2 linked regions of the Streptomyces clavuligerus genome follow. The protein of the gene in region 1 interacts with the protein of each later gene in a pairwise test. Links are inferred from orthologs where the notes say so. Each region holds a gene or a part of one and is shown on either strand. Other genes may lie near its edges.

Region 1 (9,344 bases):
GTGACCCTGCTCGACGGCAAGGCGCACTCGGTGGACTCCTCCGACGCCGCCTTCCAGACGGCGGGCGCGCTGGCACTGCGCGAGGCCGCGGCCGAGGCCCCCATCCATCTCCTGGAACCGGTGGCCGAAGTGCGGGTGCTGGTCCCCGACGACTATGTCGGACCGGTGATGAGCGACCTCTCGGGGCGGCGGGGCCGGGTCGTCGGCACCGAGCAGTCCGGCGGCGGACGCACACTGGTACGGGCCGAGGTACCGGAGATCGAGATCAGCCGGTACGCGATCGATCTGCGGTCCCTCTCCCACGGCACCGGGCAGTTCGACCGGGCGTACGCCCGCCATGAGCCGATGCCTCCGCACATCGCCGACAAGGTACGCGAGGAGGGCGCGGGAGCCGCCTGAAGACGGCGGAGGAGGCTGCGGGAGCGGCCTGAAAGGCACGTGGGCGAGAAGGGCGCGGGAGCGTCCGGACCGGTCCCGTCCGCCGGGCGCCGCCCCACCGGGGACGGCGCCCGCACCGCTCCCGTGCCGCTCCCGTACGGCCTCCGCCCGGCATCCCCGCCGCGGACGGACGGAGCGGAACGAGGGTTTTCCGCCCGGCCTGCCAACTCCCGTGACGCGGACGACACACCCCGGATACGCTGAGGTGCCCAGCTCAACAGGTGTGCCGGGCGCGCCAGTCGGGAACAGGCCGTGGAGCGGGAGCGAAGCGGCGATGGGGGCGGTAAGTGACGAGCGACGGTTTCGATTTCAGTCCCGGAGCACAGGTTCCGCTCCTGGGATCGGCCGGACAGACCGCGGCGACGCACGCTCTGGCGTCCGCCGCGTATCGCGACAGCCCGGTCGAGGACATCCTCAAGGCCAACAGCGAGTGGCACAAGTCCGAGGTGAAGAAAGGCAAACTCTCCCTCTTCGAGCCGAATCTGGGCGAGGCGTTCTGCCACGCCGTGAAGGTCCGGATGCTCGGCGGAGCGCGCAGCGCGCTGATCCAGTCCTTCGGCATGGAGCCGCAGACCGTGGTCGAGCACTGTCTGGCCGCGGCCCACATCCGCAAGGAACGCGACACCAAACTCACGCTCATCATGGTCGTCTGCGGGCTGCTCTTCCTGCCCGGGCTGCTGGCCTGGATGGCCGTGTTCCAACTGCGGCGCACCCTCGCCGGGGCGCAGAACAAGCACGCGGGGGTCATCGGCACCGCCCTGCTCTTCGCGATCGGCGGCCTCGCCCTGCTGCTGATGCTCCGGCTGCCGTTCACCGGCTTCTGGGCGTTCTACATCCGCGGGGCGATCGTCGCCCCGGTGGTGGGCTGGCTGCTGGCCCAGCGGATCTGCGAGACCACCGCCAAGGATCTGCGGGCCCGCTGGGACGGCCTCGCGGGCGGCAGCGGCATCGGCGCCAAGGTGCCCGACGCGGTACCCGGCAACCCCCACGACAAGGCGCGCGACACCCTGCGCCAGGGCCTGCACAAGCTGACCGCCGAGCAGCACGCCAACTCCCTCTTCTACGCGGGCCCCAAGGGGATACTGGGCATGGGCACCCGCTGGGGAAGCTGGCAGATGGCGGAGGAGCTGGTGCCCCGTGACCCCGGCAAGGAGATCAACCAGTTCCGTAGCTGGGACGTCATCAGGGCCATCCACGACAAGCTGAAGCTGCTGGAGCGCGGCCCGCTGAACTCGGGCGGCTTCCCCACCCCGTCGGTGAAGCACTGGATCGTCTGCCCGGTCGCGGAGGGAGCGGGCTCGGTCTCCCGGCCCGACGGCCAGGATGTGGAGTCCTTCCAGATCAAGGGCCACGAGATACAGCGCATCTGCAACCACCAGCAGTTCGGCAGCGGCAACCGCCACTACCTGGGGGTCCAGTTCACCCTCTGGGACGGTCAGCTCGTCATCACCATGATGATCACCGTCACGGTGCTCCACGAGACCCTGCGGGTCGAGGTCACCGGGCACGCCCTGGGGCCGGTGCACGGGCTCTTCACCACGAAGTCCTCCCCCAAAACCGTCACAGTGAACAAGACGGTCCGCTTCTGGGAGACCAAGACCCGGACCCTGCCGCTGGTGGACACCAAGGAAGTCGTCCGGCTGATGGTGCGCGCGCCCCTGACCTGGTACCCCCCGCTGCTGGACTTCCTGGGCGGCAAGCTGGCGCTCCCGGAGCCCTTCGGGCTGCGGCACGCCTGGGCGGAGAAGCCCTGGCGGCACCGGTTCATGGCCGACGACGCGCTGCGCGCCGCCGCCCCCGTCCTCCGGGCGGCCCACGCCGCCGCGCTGAAGGTCCTGGAGGACAACGGCGTGGACACCGACCGCTTCGCCGGGCGCTCGATGGCCGTCAGCGGCGGCATCCAGGACCTGGCCCCGAAGAAGGCCGACCTCTACGACGCCTGATGCTGCTTTTTTGGCACCTCCGCCCCGGCTGCACCTCTTCGGCGAGTGAGCCGAAGGGGTGCCGCGGGTGCCGAAAGCGGAGAGCGCGCGGAGGTTCCGAGGAACGAGGAACCGAGCACGGTCGACCGTCGGCGCACGCTTCAGCACCCCGGAGGCGAACCGAGCCACAAAAAAGGGGCGTCCGTCGGCGGACGCTTCAGCGTCCCGGAGGCGAACCGGGCCTTTAAGAGAGCGGCCAGGCGTCGGCGAGCATCGCGCGGGTGTCCGCCAGGAGTTGGGGCAGCACCTTCGTATGGCCGACGACGGGCATGAAATTGGTGTCGCCGCCCCAGCGCGGCACGATGTGCTGGTGCAGATGGGCGGCGATCCCCGCCCCCGCGGCCATTCCCTGGTTCATGCCGATGTTGAACCCGTGCGCGCCGGACGCCGCCCGCAGCGCCGTCATCGCCCGCTTGGTGAAGACGGCCAGCTCCGCCGTCTCGTCCTCGTCCAGTTCCGTGTAGTCGGCGACATGCCGGAACGGGACCACCATCAGATGGCCGCCGTTGTACGGGTAGAGATTGAGCACCGCGTACACGGAGGAGCCGCGCGCGATCACCAGTCCGTCCTCGTCGGACTTGGCGGGAATCGCGCAGAAGGGGCAGCCGTCACCGGCCTCGGGCCCGCTCGGCTTGTTCTCCCCCTGGATATAGGCCATCCGATGGGGTGTCCACAGGCGCTGGAACGCGTCGGGCGTCCCCACTCCGAACTGCTGCTCCGGCTCACTCGTCATGCTGTGCAGCATATGGCGTCCCCCATACGGAACGTGTCGCCGGGGGCGAGCGGGGGCGGGGCCCGCGATGCTGGACGGATGACGGAGGACGGCGGGACGGCGGACGGGGCAGAGCCGGAGAGCCCCGAGTGGCGCTGGCGCGGCCGGGTGGACATCCCGCTGTTCGCGGCGGCGGCCCTCTTCCTGGCCTGTTACGCGACCCTGGTGCTCGGCCAGGGGCTCAGCCAGGGGGTGCGGGATCTGCTGGTGGCGCTGATCTGCGCCGCGTGGGCGTTCTTCGTGGTGGACTACGTGGTGCGCTGGCGGCTCAGCGGCCGGCGGCTGCCCGGTTTCGTCCGCCACCATCCGATGGACACGCTGGTGGTGCTGATGCCGCTGCTGCGACCGCTGCGGATCGTCCAGCTCTACGAGACGATGCGCCATCGCCACACCCGGGCCCGGCTCTCCCTGTACGGACGGGTGATCTCGTACGCGGGGCTCTCGGCGCTGCTGCTGGGCTTCGCGGGGGCGCTCACCGTCTATGACGCGGAACGCGGAGTACCGGGGGCGACGATCCACACCTTCGGGGACTCGGTCTGGTGGGCCTGCTCGACCCTGACGACGGTCGGTTACGGGGACATCACCCCGGTGACCCCACTGGGCCGGACGGTCGCGGTGGCCATGATGGGCGGCGGTATGGCGCTGCTGGGCGCGGTGACCGGCTCGTTCTCGTCCTGGCTGATCCAGACCTTCACCCTGGACCAGGACCGGCAGCGGCCCCCGGGAGGCTTCCCGGGGGCCGGCTGACCGATGGTGCGGACGGGTGTCCCCCGCCCCCGCGTCAGACCTGGACGCGGTCGGCGACGACCTGCTCCAGCTTGGCCAGGGCCGCGTCGCGCGGGATGCCGTTCTCCTGCGAACCGTCGCGGTAGCGGAAGGAGACCGTGCCCGCGTTCATGTCCTCGTCACCGACGATGATCATGAACGGGACCTTCAGCTTCTGGTGGTTGCGGATCTTCTTCTGCATCCGGTCGGACGAGGCGTCGACATCGACCCGCAGCCCGCGCTTCTTCGCCTCGGCGGCGAAGGACTGGAGGTACTCGATGTGGGCGTCGCCGATCGGGATGCCGACCGCCTGCACCGGGGCCAGCCACGGCGGCATGGCACCCGCGTAGTGCTCCAGGAGCACCGCGAAGAACCGCTCGATCGAGCCGAACAGCGCCCGGTGGATCATGACGGGCCGCTGGCGGGAGCCGTCCGGGGCGGTGTACTCCAGGTTGAAGCGCTCGGGCAGGTTGAAGTCGAGCTGGATGGTCGACATCTGCCAGGTACGGCCGATGGCGTCCCGTGCCTGCACCGAGATCTTCGGGCCGTAGAAGGCGGCGCCGCCCGGGTCGGGGGTGAGCGGGAGACCCTGCTTCTCGGCCACCCGGCGCAGGACCTCGGTGGCCTCCTCCCAGGTCTCGTCCGAGCCGACGTACTTCTCCGGGTCCTTGGTGGACAGCTCCAGATAGAAGTCGGTCAGACCGTAGTCCCGGAGCAGATTGAGCACGAAGGTGAGGGTGCGGTCCAGTTCCTCGGCCATCTGCTCACGGGTGCAGTAGATGTGCGCGTCGTCCTGGGTGAAGCCGCGGGCCCGGGTCAGACCGTGCACCACGCCCGACTTCTCGTGCCGGTAGACCGTGCCGAACTCGAACAGCCGCAGCGGCAGCTCGCGGTACGAGCGCCCCCGGGCATCGAAGATCAGGTTGTGCATGGGGCAGTTCATCGGCTTGAGGTAGTAGTCCGTGCCGCCGTCGAGCTGCATGGGGGGGTACATGCCCTCCGCGTACCAGTCCAGGTGGCCGCTCTTCTCGAAGAGCGTGCCCTTGGTGGCGTGCGGGGTGTAGACGAACTCGTACCCCTCCTCCTCGTGCCGCTTGCGCGAGTAGTCCTCCATCACCCGGCGCACGATGCCGCCGCGCGGGTGGAAGACGGCGAGGCCGGAGCCGATCTCGTCCGGGACGGAGAACAGGTCCAGCTCGGAGCCGAGACGGCGGTGGTCGCGCTTCTCGGCCTCGGCGAGGAACTCCAGGTACTGCTTCAGCTCGTCCTTGGTCGGCCAGGCGGTGCCGTAGATCCGCTGGAGCATCGGGTTCTTCTCGCTGCCGCGCCAGTACGCGGCGGCGTTGCGCATCAGCTTGAACGCGGGGATGTTCCGGGTGGAGGGCAGGTGGGGACCGCGGCAGAGGTCCTTCCAGCACAGCTCGCCGGTCTTCGCGTCCAGGTTGTCGTAGATCGTCAGCTCACCGGCGCCGACCTCGACGGCCGCGCCGTCCTCGCTGGACGCGGAGCCCTTGAGGCCGATCAGCTCCAGCTTGTACGGCTCGTCCGCCAGCTCCTCGCGGGCCTCGTCGTCGCCGACGACCCGGCGGGAGAAGCGCTGGCCGCGCTTCTGGATCTCCTGCATCTTCTTCTCGATGGCCTTGAGATCCTCGGGCGTGAACGGCTTCTCCACGTCGAAGTCGTAGTAGAAGCCGTCCTTGACCGGCGGGCCGATGCCCAGCTTGGCCTCGGGGAACAGCTCCTGCACGGCCTGGGCCATGACATGCGCGGTGGAGTGGCGCAGGATGGCGAGACCGTCCTCGGAGGAGATCTCGACGGGCTCGACCTGCTCGCCGTCGCGCACCGTGTACGCGAGGTCCTTCAGCTCCCCCGCGACCCGGGCGGCGACGACGGAGCGCTCACCGGCGAAGAGGTCCGCGGCCGTCGTGCCCGTGGTCACCACGCGCTCTTCCCGCTCGGAATCGCGTTGGATGATCACACGGACGTCTGACACCGGTCTCTCCTGACTGATGGGGGTCGCGCCAGCGGTCACTGCGCGCGTCTGAATCGTACCGAGCCCCGGGGCCGCCCCGCGAAACGGATTCCTCCGGCCCCCGCGCGGCCGGCCGACGGGCCCGCTCCGCACCCCCGGTCCGGGGCGGGCGGCGACGGCGCGCCGGTGGGCGGGTCGAGGCATCCGGCCGGACCGGGTGGACCGGGGGCGCGCCCCGGGGCCGCAGCCGTGTCGGCGTCGGCCGCGTACGGCGCAGACCACGGGGGTATCACCGTCTCGGCGGATGGGCCACTCCATCGGCCCGGCCTGCGCGAGGAGTTCGGGAGATTCGGGGATGACGCTCTGGTTCGACGGCCCGCTGGCCGCTTTCGACACCGAGACGACGGGGGTCGATGTGGAGAACGACCGCATCGTGGCAGCCGCGGTCGTGGTCCAGGACATGGCGGGCGGGCGTCCGCGGATCACACGATGGCTCATCAACCCCGGTATCCCGGTGCCGCCCGGGGCGACCGAGGTGCACGGACTGACCGACGACCACGTCCAGCGCAACGGGCGCTGGCCCGCGCCCGTGCTGGAGGAGGTGGCGAAGACCGTCGCCGGGCACTGCGCCGCGGGCCGCCCCCTGGTGGTGATGAACGCGCCGTTCGATCTGACCATCCTCGACCGGGAGCTGCGCCGCCACCGGGCCACCCCGCTCTCCCGCTATCTGGAGCACACACCGCTGACCGTGCTCGACCCCCGGGTCCTGGACAAGCAGCTCGACCGCTACCGCAAGGGCCGCCGTTCGCTCGTCGACCTCTGTTCCCAGTACGAGGTGGTGCTCGACGGGGCGCACGACCCGGCGGCGGACGCGCTGGCCGCGCTGGAGGTGACCCGGGCAGTGGCCCGGCGGTTCGCGTCCCGGATGGAGCGGCTGACCCCGGCCGAGCTGCACGCGCTCCAGACGCTGTGGCACGCGGCGCAGACGCGCGGGCTCCAGCCGTGGTTCGCACGCGGTGGCGCGCCGGACGCGGTGGACCCGGCGTGGCCGCTGCGGCCCGAACTGCCCAGCGCCGCCTGAGCGCACACCCCGGCCCGGACGCGCGAAGGCCGGTCCGTCATCGACGGACCGGCCTTCATCTTGTGGGCGATACTGGGATCGAACCAGTGACCTCTTCGGTGTGAACGAAGCGCTCTCCCGCTGAGCTAATCGCCCGGGAACGGACTGAACCATACAGGCCCCGGCGGCCCGCCTTCAAATTGCCCGCGCCGCGCACCCGGGCGGGCGGGGCACGGCGGCCGGGGCGGGCGCCGCGCGTCAGCGTCCGGCGGCCCGCAGCCGGGCGGTGAGGGCCCGCCGTCCGCTCCGCATCAGCAGCGCGTGGTTGGCGCTGAACGCGGGACGCGCGAACGGGGCGAGGCGCCGCAGCAGGGGCCGCATCACCTCCACCTCCTGGTCGAAGACAGCGCGGGTGCCCGCACCGTGCCCCGTCACCGTCCAGCGGGCCCAGCCCGCCAGATCGCCGTCCATGCCGAGGAGCAGGACCCCGGCCCCGGGGTCGCGGCGCAGCGGCCGGGCGACGATGCGGATCTCGTACGGGAGGACGGCCCGGACACGGGCGGCGGCCCGGTCCCCGTCCAGGGGCACCACCTCGCGCATCCCGGGCCACCAGCGGGGGTAGTCGGCGGCGCGCTCCAGGACGGCGAAGACGGCGTCCGGCGGACCGGGCAGGTCCCAGACGCTGTGGAAGCGGAAGCGGCTCCAGTCCATGTCCGCAGTGTGGGTCGCGGATGCCGGTCGGTCACCCCGGGGAACGGGACCTCCACACGGCGGGACGGGCGGGGGCGGACCCGGGACGGTCCGGATACGCCGATCGGCCGTCACCGGGTGGAGTGGCGGCCGACCATATGCGCACAAAACCAAACAGAGCGAGGGTGGAGCGGTTTCATGAACCACTCCACCCTCGTCCTTGTGGGCGATACTGGGATCGAACCAGTGACCTCTTCGGTGTGAACGAAGCGCTCTCCCGCTGAGCTAATCGCCCGGGCGCACCGCAAACATTACCCCATGTCAGCGGGTGCCTGAGACCGTCCTGCGGTCAGGATTCGATCTTCCACGGCAGGATGATCCCGAACTTCCACAGATAGAGCCCCGCGAGGACCGCGCAGATCACACAGCCACTGACGGTGAGGATGATGTTCCGCCGCCGGACCCGGGGGTCGAGGGCGCGCTGTGCCGCCTCGCTGACCTTGCGCTTGGTCCAGCGCAGCACCAACTGGGCCCAGACGAACTCGGTCGCCCAGATGGCCATGCCCGCGAAGATCACAAACCAGCCGGGGCCGGGCAGCACCAGCATGGCCGCTCCCGCGCCCACCACGGCGAGACCGACCAGGAAAACGCCGACCTGCCAGCTCAGATGCAGGGTCCTGCGCTTCTTGACGAACTCCGGCGCACGCGAGCCGAGCGGCCTGGAATCCGTCTGTCCGTCCTCGGCCGGAGCCGTCCGGCCGTCCGGCGTCGGCTTTGGTCTGTCAGCCGTCACCACGACCTCCGTGCCGTTACTCCCCGTATTCATACTCGTCAATCTACCTGACGGAGCGCAGTCACCGGAATGGTCCCAGGGAACGAACAATCACTCCGCCGTTGGGGGTACCTAAAGACACCCAAAACCCTCAGAGGGGTTTACAACGGCACCGTAGGTGGCATGTCGATTTCGCCGACGTGCGAATCCCCGAGCGCACACTGAGCGAAAGGCCCTGGCGCTTATGAACACCACGGTCAGCTGCGAGCTGCACCTGCGCCTCGTTGTATCGAGCGAGTCTTCACTGCCTGTACCCGCGGGCCTGCGGTATGACACGGCCGATCCCTACGCCGTGCACGCCACCTTCCACACCGGAGCCGAGGAGACGGTCGAGTGGGTGTTCGCCCGCGACCTCCTCGCGGAGGGCCTGCACCGGCCCACCGGCACGGGCGATGTCCGGGTCTGGCCGTCACGCAGCCACGGTCAGGGCGTCGTCTGTATCGCGCTGAGCTCTCCCGAGGGCGAGGCCCTGCTGGAGGCCCCGGCGCGGGCGCTGGAGTCGTTCCTGAAGCGGACCGACGCCGCCGTCCCTCCGGGCACGGAGCATCGCCACTTCGACCTCGATACGGAGCTGTCGCACATCCTGGCGGAGAGCTGAGCCAGGCCCAGCGCCGCACGGCGCCGTCCTACTCGGGGAGACGGCGCCGCGCGGACATCCGCATAGGGCACACAACCGCATAGAGCGCACATCCTGGCGCCGTGGCCGCGTATTACCGCGCGGAGACGGCGCCTATGCGTGTTCGCCCGAACCGCTAGAGTCAGCGCAATTCGACGGGCACGGGCCCGCAGCAGGCCAGGGAGCGAATCGTGCTGATCCCTCACGACACCAGAAT
Region 2 (9,345 bases), 3.2 Mb from region 1 along the record:
CTCCTCGAACGCGGAGACGAACGCGGCCAGCTCAATGAGGGTCATGTCCTCGAACTGAGCGAGCAGGTCTTCCTGGCTGAGCTTCGCCATGATGGGCGATCCTTCCACTAAATCGGCTGGTGCCGGTTGTATATGACGGCGGGCGTGCGGCCCGCTGCGATCAGCGCCCCGAGGGGGCCCCGATCAATGCGCGAGCCGAATTACTCGGCACCGCCCTGCTCGTCCCGCTTGGCGCGCAGCGCGTCCACCGTGCGGACGAGCTTCGACGGGAGCGCCTGGAACAGCGAGGCAGCCTGGGACTGCTTGCCCTTCATGGCGCCCGCCAGCTTGGCGAGCAGAACCTCGCGGGACTCAAGGTCCGCGAGCTTCTTGATCTCATCGGGGGACAGCGCCTTGCCATCAAGGACACCGCCCTTGATGATCAGGTTGGGGTTGTCCTTGGCGAAGTCACGAAGACCCTTCGCCGACTCCACCGGGTCACCGGTGATGAAGGCGACCGCCGTCGGACCAGTGAACTGGTCGTCCAGCGACGTGATCCCGGCCTCGTTGGCCGCAATCTTGGTCAGCGTGTTCTTCACCACGGCGTACTGGGCGTTCTCACCGAGCGAACGACGCAGCGTCTTGAGCTGCGCCACGGTGAGACCCCGGTACTCGGTCAGCACGGCGGCGTTCGAGCTGCGGAACTGGTCCGCCAGCTCGGCTACCGCGGCAGCCTTGTCGGGCCTAGCCATAGCTTCGGCCTCCTTCCGGGTGATGAGGACCGCGCGGACCCGAAGGAGGAAACTTGGCAAAACAAAACGCCCCGGCGCAGGCGCACGGGGCTTTGGCTCGACCGGAACGAGTCCGGGAACCAGGGGTCCTCTGTGTCACCTGCGCAGGCCGTCCGTAGCTAGCGGATTCCTTCGGTCGCCGCACTCTCTGACGAGCACGCGGCAACGACCAGCGGTCTTTGGCTTCTCCGGAAGAGTACGGGACCGTGGTGCGAAGGTGCAAATCCACAGAAGTGCGCAGGTGGGAGCCCGGAGGACGGGCTGCGGGCCTCCGGGGCTGCGCACTCCGGACTGCGGGGCTCCGGACTGCGGACTGCGGACTGCGGGCTGCGGGCCCAGAAGCCCCGGGCTGCCGACTCCCGGGCCCGGGGACAGCAGAACGGCTCCCCCGCCCCACACGGGGGCAGGAGAGCCGTTCCTCAACGTGTACCGCGCCTGGTGTCAGGCGCCGCGCCGGTCGTCGTCCGATCAGACGGCGGCCGGGTCCTCCTCGACGAGGAGGTTGCGGGTGCGGTTGGAGTCCAGCGGGATGCCGGGGCCCATCGTCGTGGTCAGGGTCGCCTTCTTGATGTAGCGGCCCTTCGCGGCGGACGGCTTCAGACGGAGGATCTCCTCCAGCGCCGCAGCGTAGTTCTCCACCAGCTTGGTCTCGTCGAAGGAGACCTTGCCGATGATGAAGTGCAGGTTCGAGTGCTTGTCGACGCGGAACTCGATCTTGCCGCCCTTGATGTCGGTCACAGCCTTGGCGACATCGGGGGTGACGGTGCCGGTCTTCGGGTTCGGCATCAGACCACGCGGACCGAGCACCCGGCCGAGGCGGCCGACCTTGCCCATGAGGTCCGGGGTGGCGACGACGGCGTCGAAGTCCAGACGGCCCTTCGACACCTCGTCGATCAGCTCGTCGGCGCCGATGATGTCGGCGCCCGCGGCACGCGCGGCCTCGGCACGGTCACCGGTCGCGAAGACCAGGACCCGGGCGGTCTTACCGGTGCCGTGCGGAAGGTTCACGGTGCCGCGGACCATCTGGTCGGCCTTGCGCGGGTCGACACCCAGACGCAGGGCCACCTCGACGGTGCCGTCGAACTTGCTGGACGCGGTGTCCTTGGCGAGACGGACGGCCTCGAGCGGGGCGTAGTTGCGCTCCCGGTCGATCTTGGCGTCCGCAGCGCGGAGGTTCTTGCTGCGCTTCACTTCTGCTCCTGCTGTGTTTCAGGTGGGAGATGTGGTCCGGACCAGCGCGTGGTCCTGCCACAGGAGGTCAGACGGGGCGTGCTGCCTCGTCCTGCTGCCTCGGGCTGGGAATCAGCCCTCGACCGTGATGCCCATGGAGCGGGCGGTGCCGGCGATGATCTTCTCGGCGGCGTCCAGGTCGTTGGCGTTCAGGTCGGGCATCTTCGTCGTGGCGATGTCACGGACCTGGTCGCGCGTGAGCTTGGCGACCTTGGTCTTGTGCGGCTCGCCGGAGCCCTTGTCCACACCCGCGGCCTTGAGGATCAGCTTGGCGGCCGGCGGAGTCTTGGTCACAAAGGTGAAGGAACGGTCCTCGTAGACCGTGATCTCCACCGGCACGACCATGCCACGCTGCGACTCGGTCGCGGCGTTGTAGGCCTTGCAGAACTCCATGATGTTGACGCCGTGCTGACCCAGGGCGGGGCCGACCGGCGGAGCCGGGTTGGCCGCGCCGGCCTGGATCTGGAGCTTGATAAGCCCCGTGACCTTCTTCTTCTTGGGAGGCATGTGCTCTCTCCGGGTCCTAGTGAGAGTGGTCGGCCTTCCATCCATCATCCGGATGGAGGCATACCGCACCACGATAACGGGTAGAGGTGCGGGGTTAAAAACCGACAGGTCAGAACCGCCTTGAAGAGCGGTTCTGACCTGGTCGGAAGCGATGGTCCGGCGGAGGGCCGGAGGGCTCAGTTCTTCTGGATCTGGTCGAAGCTCAGCTCGACCGGGGTCTCGCGGCCGAAGATCTCGACCAGGCCCTTGACCTTCTTCGAGTCGGCGTTGATCTCGTTGATCGTGGCCTGGAGGGTGGCGAAGGGGCCGTCGGTGACGGTGACCGAGTCGCCCACCTCGAAGTCCAGGACCTGGACCTCCAGCTTGCGCGCCGGGGCGGGCTCGCCCTTGGCCTCGGCGGCCTCGCGAGCGGCCTTCTCCTCCGCCTCCGGGGCGAGCATCTTGACGATCTCGTCCAGGGTCAGCGGGTACGGGTCGTAGGCGTTGCCGACGAAGCCGGTGACGCCGGGCGTGTTGCGGACGACGCCCCAGGACTCGTTGGTGAGGTCCATCCGGACCAGGACATAGCCGGGAAGCTTGTTCTGGCGGACGTTCTTGCGCTCGCCGTTCTTGATCTGGACGATCTCTTCCTCGGGCACTTCGGCCTGGTAGATGAACTCCTCGACGTTCAGCGAGACGGCGCGCTGCTCCAGGTTGGCCTTGACCCGCTTCTCGTACCCGGCGTAGGTGTGGATCACGTACCACTCGCCCGGCAGGATGCGCAGCTCGTCACGGAGCGCGGCGATCGGGTCGACGGCCTCGGCGGCCTCTTCGACGACCTCGGCCGTGCCCTCGTCGTCCTCGGCGGACGCGTCGTCGGCCTCGACGGCCTCGTCGATCTCGGCGGCCTCGTCCTCGGCGGACGCGTCGTCCTCGGCGTGGAGGGCGGCCTCCTCGGCGGGCTCACCGGCCTCGGCGTCAGCAGCTTCCGCCTGGTCCGGGTCGATGGAGTCCGCGGCCTCAACGATGTCGAGCTGGTCCTCCGCCGACGCGGCCGACTCGAAGCTCTCGTCGCCGGGCCGGGCGGCCTCGTTCAGGTTCGGGTCAGACACGGTGGCTGCTTCTTCCTGGCTACAGATGGGTGGAACATACGGAAGGCTGCCGCCGCCGATGAGCCTCTGACCGGTTCCCCTCGCGGGATCAGCCAAAGACGTAGCTGACGGCTTCCTGGAATCCATAGTCAATCACGGTCACCAGACCGATCATGATGACGACGAAGATAATCACCACTGTGGTGTACGTCGTGAGCTGGTTGCGCGTCGGCCAGACGACCTTGCGGAGCTCCGCGATGATCTGCCGGTAGAACAGAGCCAGACGGCCCAGAGGGCCCTTCTTGCCGCGCTTGCCGCCCTTGCGGGACTTCTGAGGCGCTTCGTCCTCGGCATCAGGCGTGTCGATGGAGCCCACGGCGTCCGTCACTTTCTTTCACCTGATCCCGGGTCGTGGCCGTGCCGCGCCCGGTGACGCCGCACGGCCAATGAATCTACGTACATGCGCACACAGCCTGGCGAAGGTGTGTGTAGCAGGGCCGGAGGGACTTGAACCCCCAACCGCTGGTTTTGGAGACCAGTGCTCTACCAATTGAGCTACGACCCTTGGTGGTGTCCACAACCTACAGCATCCGGGGGATGCGGTCGGTGTGGGCCAACGACGAGTGAGTGTACGTGGTCATGGGCTCTTCGTCGAACAGACGCCTCCGGGGAGGTTCTTGCGGCCCCCCTCGTGGGCTGCCGGAAGACCTTCGCCGCAGGGCCCGGCGGCGCCGTCCCGGCCGTGTTCCGGGCCGTTGTCCGGGGGGCGGAACACCTGTGCCGGACGCCTGTCGCGTCTGGGACGATGGACGGCATGAGCGCTGCTACCTCTCCCGCCGAGCGCCGGGTCTCCGCCCGCGTCGGCGCGATCTCCGAATCCGCCACCCTCGCCGTCGACGCCAAGGCCAAGGCCCTCAAGGCCGCCGGGCGCCCGGTGATCGGCTTCGGCGCGGGCGAGCCCGACTTCCCGACGCCGGAGTACATCGTCGAGTCCGCCGTCGAGGCGTGCCGTACGCCGAAGTACCACCGCTACACCCCGGCGGGCGGGCTGCCCGAGCTGAAGAAGGCCATCGCCGAGAAGACCCTGCGGGACTCCGGCTACCCGGTCGACCCGGCGCAGGTGCTGGTGACGAACGGTGGCAAGCAGGCGATCTACGAGGCGTTCGCGGCGATCCTCGACCCGGGCGACGAGGTGATCGTCCCCGCTCCGTACTGGACCACCTACCCCGAGTCGATCCGGCTCGCGGGCGGTGTCCCGGTCGAGGTGGTGGCCGACGAGACCACCGGTTACCGGGTCTCCGTCGAGCAGCTGGAGGCGGCCCGCACCGAGCGCACCAAGGTGGTGCTGTTCGTCTCCCCGTCCAACCCGACCGGCGCCGTCTACAGCCGTGAGGACACCGAGGCGATCGGCCGCTGGGCCGTCGAGCACGGTCTGTGGGTGCTCACGGACGAGATCTACGAGCACCTGGTCTACGGCGACGCCGTCTTCACCTCGATGCCGGCGGTCGTGCCCGAGCTGCGCGAGAAGTGCATCGTGGTGAACGGTGTGGCGAAGACGTACGCCATGACCGGCTGGCGGGTGGGGTGGATCGTGGGCCCCAAGGACGTGGTGAAGGCCGCGACGAACCTCCAGTCCCACGCCACCTCCAATGTGTCCAACGTGGCGCAGGTGGCGGCGCTCACCGCCGTCTCCGGGAGCCTGGACGCGGTGGCCGAGATGCGGGAGGCGTTCGACCGCCGCCGCCGGACGATCGTCCGGATGCTCAACGAGATCGACGGCGTCGTCTGCCCCGAGCCCGAGGGCGCGTTCTACGTCTACCCCTCGGTGAAGGCCCTGCTGGGCAAGGAGATCCGCGGACAGCGCCCGGCGACCTCCGTGGAGCTGGCCGCGCTGATCCTGGACGAGGTCGAGGTCGCCGTCGTCCCCGGTGAGGCGTTCGGCACCCCCGGCTATCTGCGGCTGTCCTACGCGCTGGGCGACGAGGACCTGGTGGAGGGCGTCTCGCGGCTCCAGAAGCTGCTCGCCGAGGCCACCGACTGATCGTTCCACCGCTGAGCCGGTGAGCCGCCGCACGGCCCCGGAGCCCCCGCGAGGGTGGTTCCGGGGCCGTTCGCGCGAGCCGTTCCGGTTCCGCCGGGGACGCCCCCACGTGAGATCGAACACAGATCCGGGCAAGGACCCGATGGGGGAATCCGCTTACCTCCCGGCCCGGCCGTGCGGCAAGATCCTGGGATGGAGCACGTACGTGATGTCACCCGGCTGCCCAAGGCCCATCTGCATCTCCACTTCACCGGATCGATGCGCCCCGCCACCCTGCTCGAACTGGCCGACAAGTACGGCGTCCATCTCCCCGACGCGCTGACCGGCGGCGAGCCTCCCAGGCTGCGCGCCACCGATGAGCGCGGCTGGTTCCGCTTCCAGCGGCTCTACGACATCGCCCGGTCCTGTCTGCGCGCCCCCGAGGACATCCAGCGGCTGGTCAGGGAGGCCGCGGAGGAGGACGTCCGGGACGGCTCCCAGTGGCTGGAGATACAGGTCGACCCGACCTCGTACGCCCCGCTGCTGGGCGGTCTGACCCCCGCGCTGGAGATCATCCTCGACGCGGTGGAGAGCGCGTCGCGGGAGACGGGGCTCGGGATACGGCTGCTGGTGGCCGCCAATCGGATGAAGCATCCGCTGGAGGCGCGGACCCTGGCCCGGCTGGCCGTGCGGTACGCGGACCGCGGCATCGTGGGCTTCGGACTCTCCAACGACGAACGCCGGGGCATGGCCCGGGACTTCGACCGCGCCTTCACGATCGCGCGCGAGGGCGGGCTGCTCGCGGCCCCGCACGGCGGCGAGCTGACCGGTCCGTCCTCCGTTCGGGACTGTCTGGACGATCTGCGCGCGTCCCGCGTCGGCCACGGGGTCCGGGCCGCCGAGGACCCCCGGCTGCTGAAGCGGCTCGCCGAACTGCAGGTCACCTGCGAGGTCTGCCCCGCGTCGAACGTGGCGCTCGGCGTGTACGAGAAGCCCGGGGACGTGCCGCTGCGGACGCTGTACGAGGCGGGGGTGCCGATGGCGCTGGGCGCGGACGACCCGCTGCTCTTCGGCTCCCGGCTGGCCGCGCAGTACGAGTTCGCCCGGCGGCACCACGCGTTCACCGACAGCGAGCTGGCGGAGCTGGCCCGGCAGTCGGTACGGGGCTCCGCCGCCCCCGAGGGCGTCCGGGCCCGGATGCTGGCGGGGATCGACGGCTGGCTGGCCGAGGAGGCGGGTCCGCGGCCGGTCACGGGGTGAGCCCGCGGGTGACCCCGTTCCCGGGCCGGACGGCCGCCCGGGGCGGGTCGGCGCGGGTGGTGGCGCCCGACGGTCGGCCGGGGGCCGTCAGAGCTCCACGCCGACCGTCACCGGCTCGTTGACCAGCGTGATCCCAAAGGCGTCCCGCACCCCGGCCACGACCTCGCGGGCCAGCGCGAGCAGATCCTCGGTGGTGGCCTCGCCCCGGTTGGTGAGGGCCAGCGTGTGCTTGGTGGAGATCCGGGCCGGGCCGGTGCCGTACCCCTTGGTGAAGCCCGCCCGGTCGATCAGCCAGGCGGCGGAGGTCTTGGTGAACCCCTCCCCCGCCGGATACGCGGGCGCCGTCGCCTCCGCGCCGAGCCGCTCGCGGACACGATCGGTGAACGCCGTGTACTCCTCGGCGGTGAGGACGGGGTTGGTGAAGAACGACCCCGCCGACCAGGTGTCGTGGTCGGCGGGGTCCAGGACCATGCCCTTCCCGGCGCGCAGCGCGAGCACGGCGGAGCGGACCGCCGCCAGGCCGGCGCGCTCGCCGGGGACCACTCCGAGGACCCGCGCGGCCTCCGCGTACCGCACCGGCGCGGACAGGCCGTCCGCGTCCTCCAGCCGGAAGCGGACCCGCAGCACGACATAGCGGCCGGGGTGCTCCTTGAAGCGGCTGTGGCGGTAGGAGAAGCCGCACTCGGCGTTGGTGAGGGTGACCGTCTCACCGGCGCGGCGGTCGTAGGCGACGACCTCGGTGATGGTGGACGAGACCTCCTGGCCGTACGCCCCCACGTTCTGGAGGGGCGTCGCACCTGCGGAGCCGGGGATTCCGGCCAGGGCCTCGATGCCCGCGAGACCGGCCTCGACGGCGTACGCGACCACGTCCGTCCAGACCTCGCCCGCGGCCAGCTCCAGCTCGGTGCCGTCGTGGACGAGGCCCCGGGTGGCGATGCGCAGCGCCGTCCCGTCGAAGCCCTTGTCCCCGATGACCAGGTTGCTGCCGCCGCCGATCAGCAGCAGCGGGGTCCCCGAGGCGTCGGCCGCGCGGACGGCGGCGACCACCTCGTCATCGGTGGTCGCGGTGATCAGCCGGGTGGCCGGGCCGCCGAGCCGGAAGGTGGTCAGGGGGGCGAGGGGGGCGTCGTGGAGTTCCTGCACGGGCACAAGGGTACGGTCCGGCCCCGACAGCCCCGCGGGCCCCGTGGGACCGTCCGGGCCGTCCGGCCTGTCCGCCCGCCCCACCGGGCACGGCGGCACGGGCAGGGCGGACGGGCGGCCGAGCCCCGGGGCGCCGGGGGCCTAGGCGAGGGCGACGACGGCGCGCGCCATGCCCAGCACCTTCTCGCCGCCGCTGGTCGCGGTCAGGTCGACCCGTACGCGGTTGTCGTCGAGGAGCGCCGCGACCTTGCCGCTGACCTCGATGAGCGCGCCCTCGCCGTCGTTGGGGACCACGACGGGCTTGGTGAAGCGGACGCCGTACTCGACCACGGCGCCCGGGTCGCCGGTCCAGTCCGTGATCACCCGGACGGCCTCGGCCATGGTGAACATGCCGTGCGCGATCACGTCCGGGAGCCCGACCGCGACGGCGAACTTCTCGTTCCAGTGGATGGGGTTGAAGTCGCCCGACGCGCCCGCGTACCGGACCAGGGTGTCCCGTGTCACAGGGAAGGACCGCGCGGGCAGCTCCGTGCCGACCTCGACGTCCGCGTAGGAGATCCTCGCCGTCATCACGCCTCCTCGGCGGCGCGCGCCACCAGCTTGGTCCATGCGGTGACCACATGGGCACCGGTCTCGTCGCGGACCTCGCCCCGGATCTCCACGACGTCGTTGCCCGCGAGTGTCTTGATGCTCTCGATGGTGGAGACGACACTCAGCCGGTCCCCGGCGCACACCGGCCGCGTATAGGCGAACTTCTGCTCCCGGTGGACCACGCGGTCGTAATCGAGACCCAGTCCCGGGTCCTGAATGACCTCTCCGGCGGCCCGGAAAGTGATCGCGAAGGCGAAAGTGGGCGGGGCGATCACATCGGGGTGGCCGAGCGCCTTCGCGGCTTCGGCGTCGGTGTACGCGGGATGGTCGTCCCCGACCGCCTCGGCGAACTCCCGGATCTTTTCCCGGCCGACCTCGTACGGCTCGGTGGGCGGATAGCTCCGTCCCACGAAGGACTGGTCGATCGCCATGAAGGGACTCCCTCCTGCTGGGCCAATGACAAACGACACGAGGCCGCCCCCGAGTCGGGGACGGCCTCGCAGACGAGCCTGATCAGCGCGTTTCGCGGTGCGCAGTGTGAGAGTTGCAGCGCGGGCAGTGCTTCTTCATCTCAAGACGGTCCGGGTTGTTGCGCCGGTTCTTCTTGGTGATGTAGTTCCGCTCCTTGCACTCCACGCAGGCCAGCGTGATCTTCGGGCGGACGTCGGTGGCAGCCACGTGAGTGCTCCTTGGACGGACTATGGACAGTACAAACTATGAACGCATAAGAGAGTAGCCGATCGGAGGACCGACC

Evidence for each region.
Region 2: the proteins of thrS (region 1) and rplA interact in binary tests that used the Escherichia coli proteins (3 or more experiments, as listed by UniProt). The link is inferred for Streptomyces clavuligerus from one-to-one orthologs.

Annotation. Positions count from the first base shown.
Region 1 is NZ_CP027858.1:5,773,421-5,782,764, reverse strand. Bases 3,463-6,370 are described here. They hold thrS (threonine--tRNA ligase), read right to left. Parts: upstream 5,951-6,370; coding sequence 3,974-5,950; downstream 3,463-3,973. Other genes in these bases: CRV15_RS24420 (exonuclease domain-containing protein), read left to right, coding at 6,285-6,370; CRV15_RS24430 (potassium channel family protein), read left to right, coding at 3,463-3,939. Also shown: CRV15_RS24450 (elongation factor G-like protein EF-G2), read left to right, coding at 1-399; CRV15_RS24440 (hypothetical protein), read left to right, coding at 726-2,381; CRV15_RS24435 (HIT family protein), read right to left, coding at 2,605-3,165; more of CRV15_RS24430, read left to right, coding at 3,232-3,462; more of CRV15_RS24420, read left to right, coding at 6,371-7,010; CRV15_RS24410 (SRPBCC family protein), read right to left, coding at 7,248-7,700; CRV15_RS24400 (TIGR02611 family protein), read right to left, coding at 8,029-8,505; CRV15_RS24395 (SsgA family sporulation/cell division regulator), read left to right, coding at 8,696-9,109; CRV15_RS24390 (CGNR zinc finger domain-containing protein), read left to right, coding at 9,319-9,344. UniProt on the Escherichia coli protein: Catalyzes the attachment of threonine to tRNA(Thr) in a two-step reaction: L-threonine is first activated by ATP to form Thr-AMP and then transferred to the acceptor end of tRNA(Thr). The rate-limiting step is amino acid activation in the presence of tRNA.
Region 2 is NZ_CP027858.1:2,531,163-2,540,507, forward strand. Bases 101-3,009 are described here. They hold rplA (50S ribosomal protein L1), read right to left. Parts: upstream 1,962-3,009; coding sequence 1,239-1,961; downstream 101-1,238. Other genes in these bases: rplJ (50S ribosomal protein L10), read right to left, coding at 201-731; rplK (50S ribosomal protein L11), read right to left, coding at 2,073-2,507; nusG (transcription termination/antitermination protein NusG), read right to left, coding at 2,684-3,009. In the rest of the region: rplL (50S ribosomal protein L7/L12), read right to left, coding at 1-90; more of nusG, read right to left, coding at 3,010-3,598; preprotein translocase subunit SecE, read right to left, coding at 3,687-3,965; CRV15_RS10370 (pyridoxal phosphate-dependent aminotransferase), read left to right, coding at 4,392-5,618; CRV15_RS10375 (adenosine deaminase), read left to right, coding at 5,811-6,857; CRV15_RS10380 (UDP-N-acetylmuramate dehydrogenase), read right to left, coding at 6,945-8,000; CRV15_RS10385 (MaoC family dehydratase), read right to left, coding at 8,142-8,570; CRV15_RS10390 (MaoC family dehydratase N-terminal domain-containing protein), read right to left, coding at 8,570-9,022; rpmG (50S ribosomal protein L33), read right to left, coding at 9,105-9,269. UniProt on the Escherichia coli protein: One of the primary rRNA binding proteins, it binds very close to the 3'-end of the 23S rRNA. Forms part of the L1 stalk. It is often not seen in high-resolution crystal structures, but can be seen in cryo_EM and 3D reconstruction models.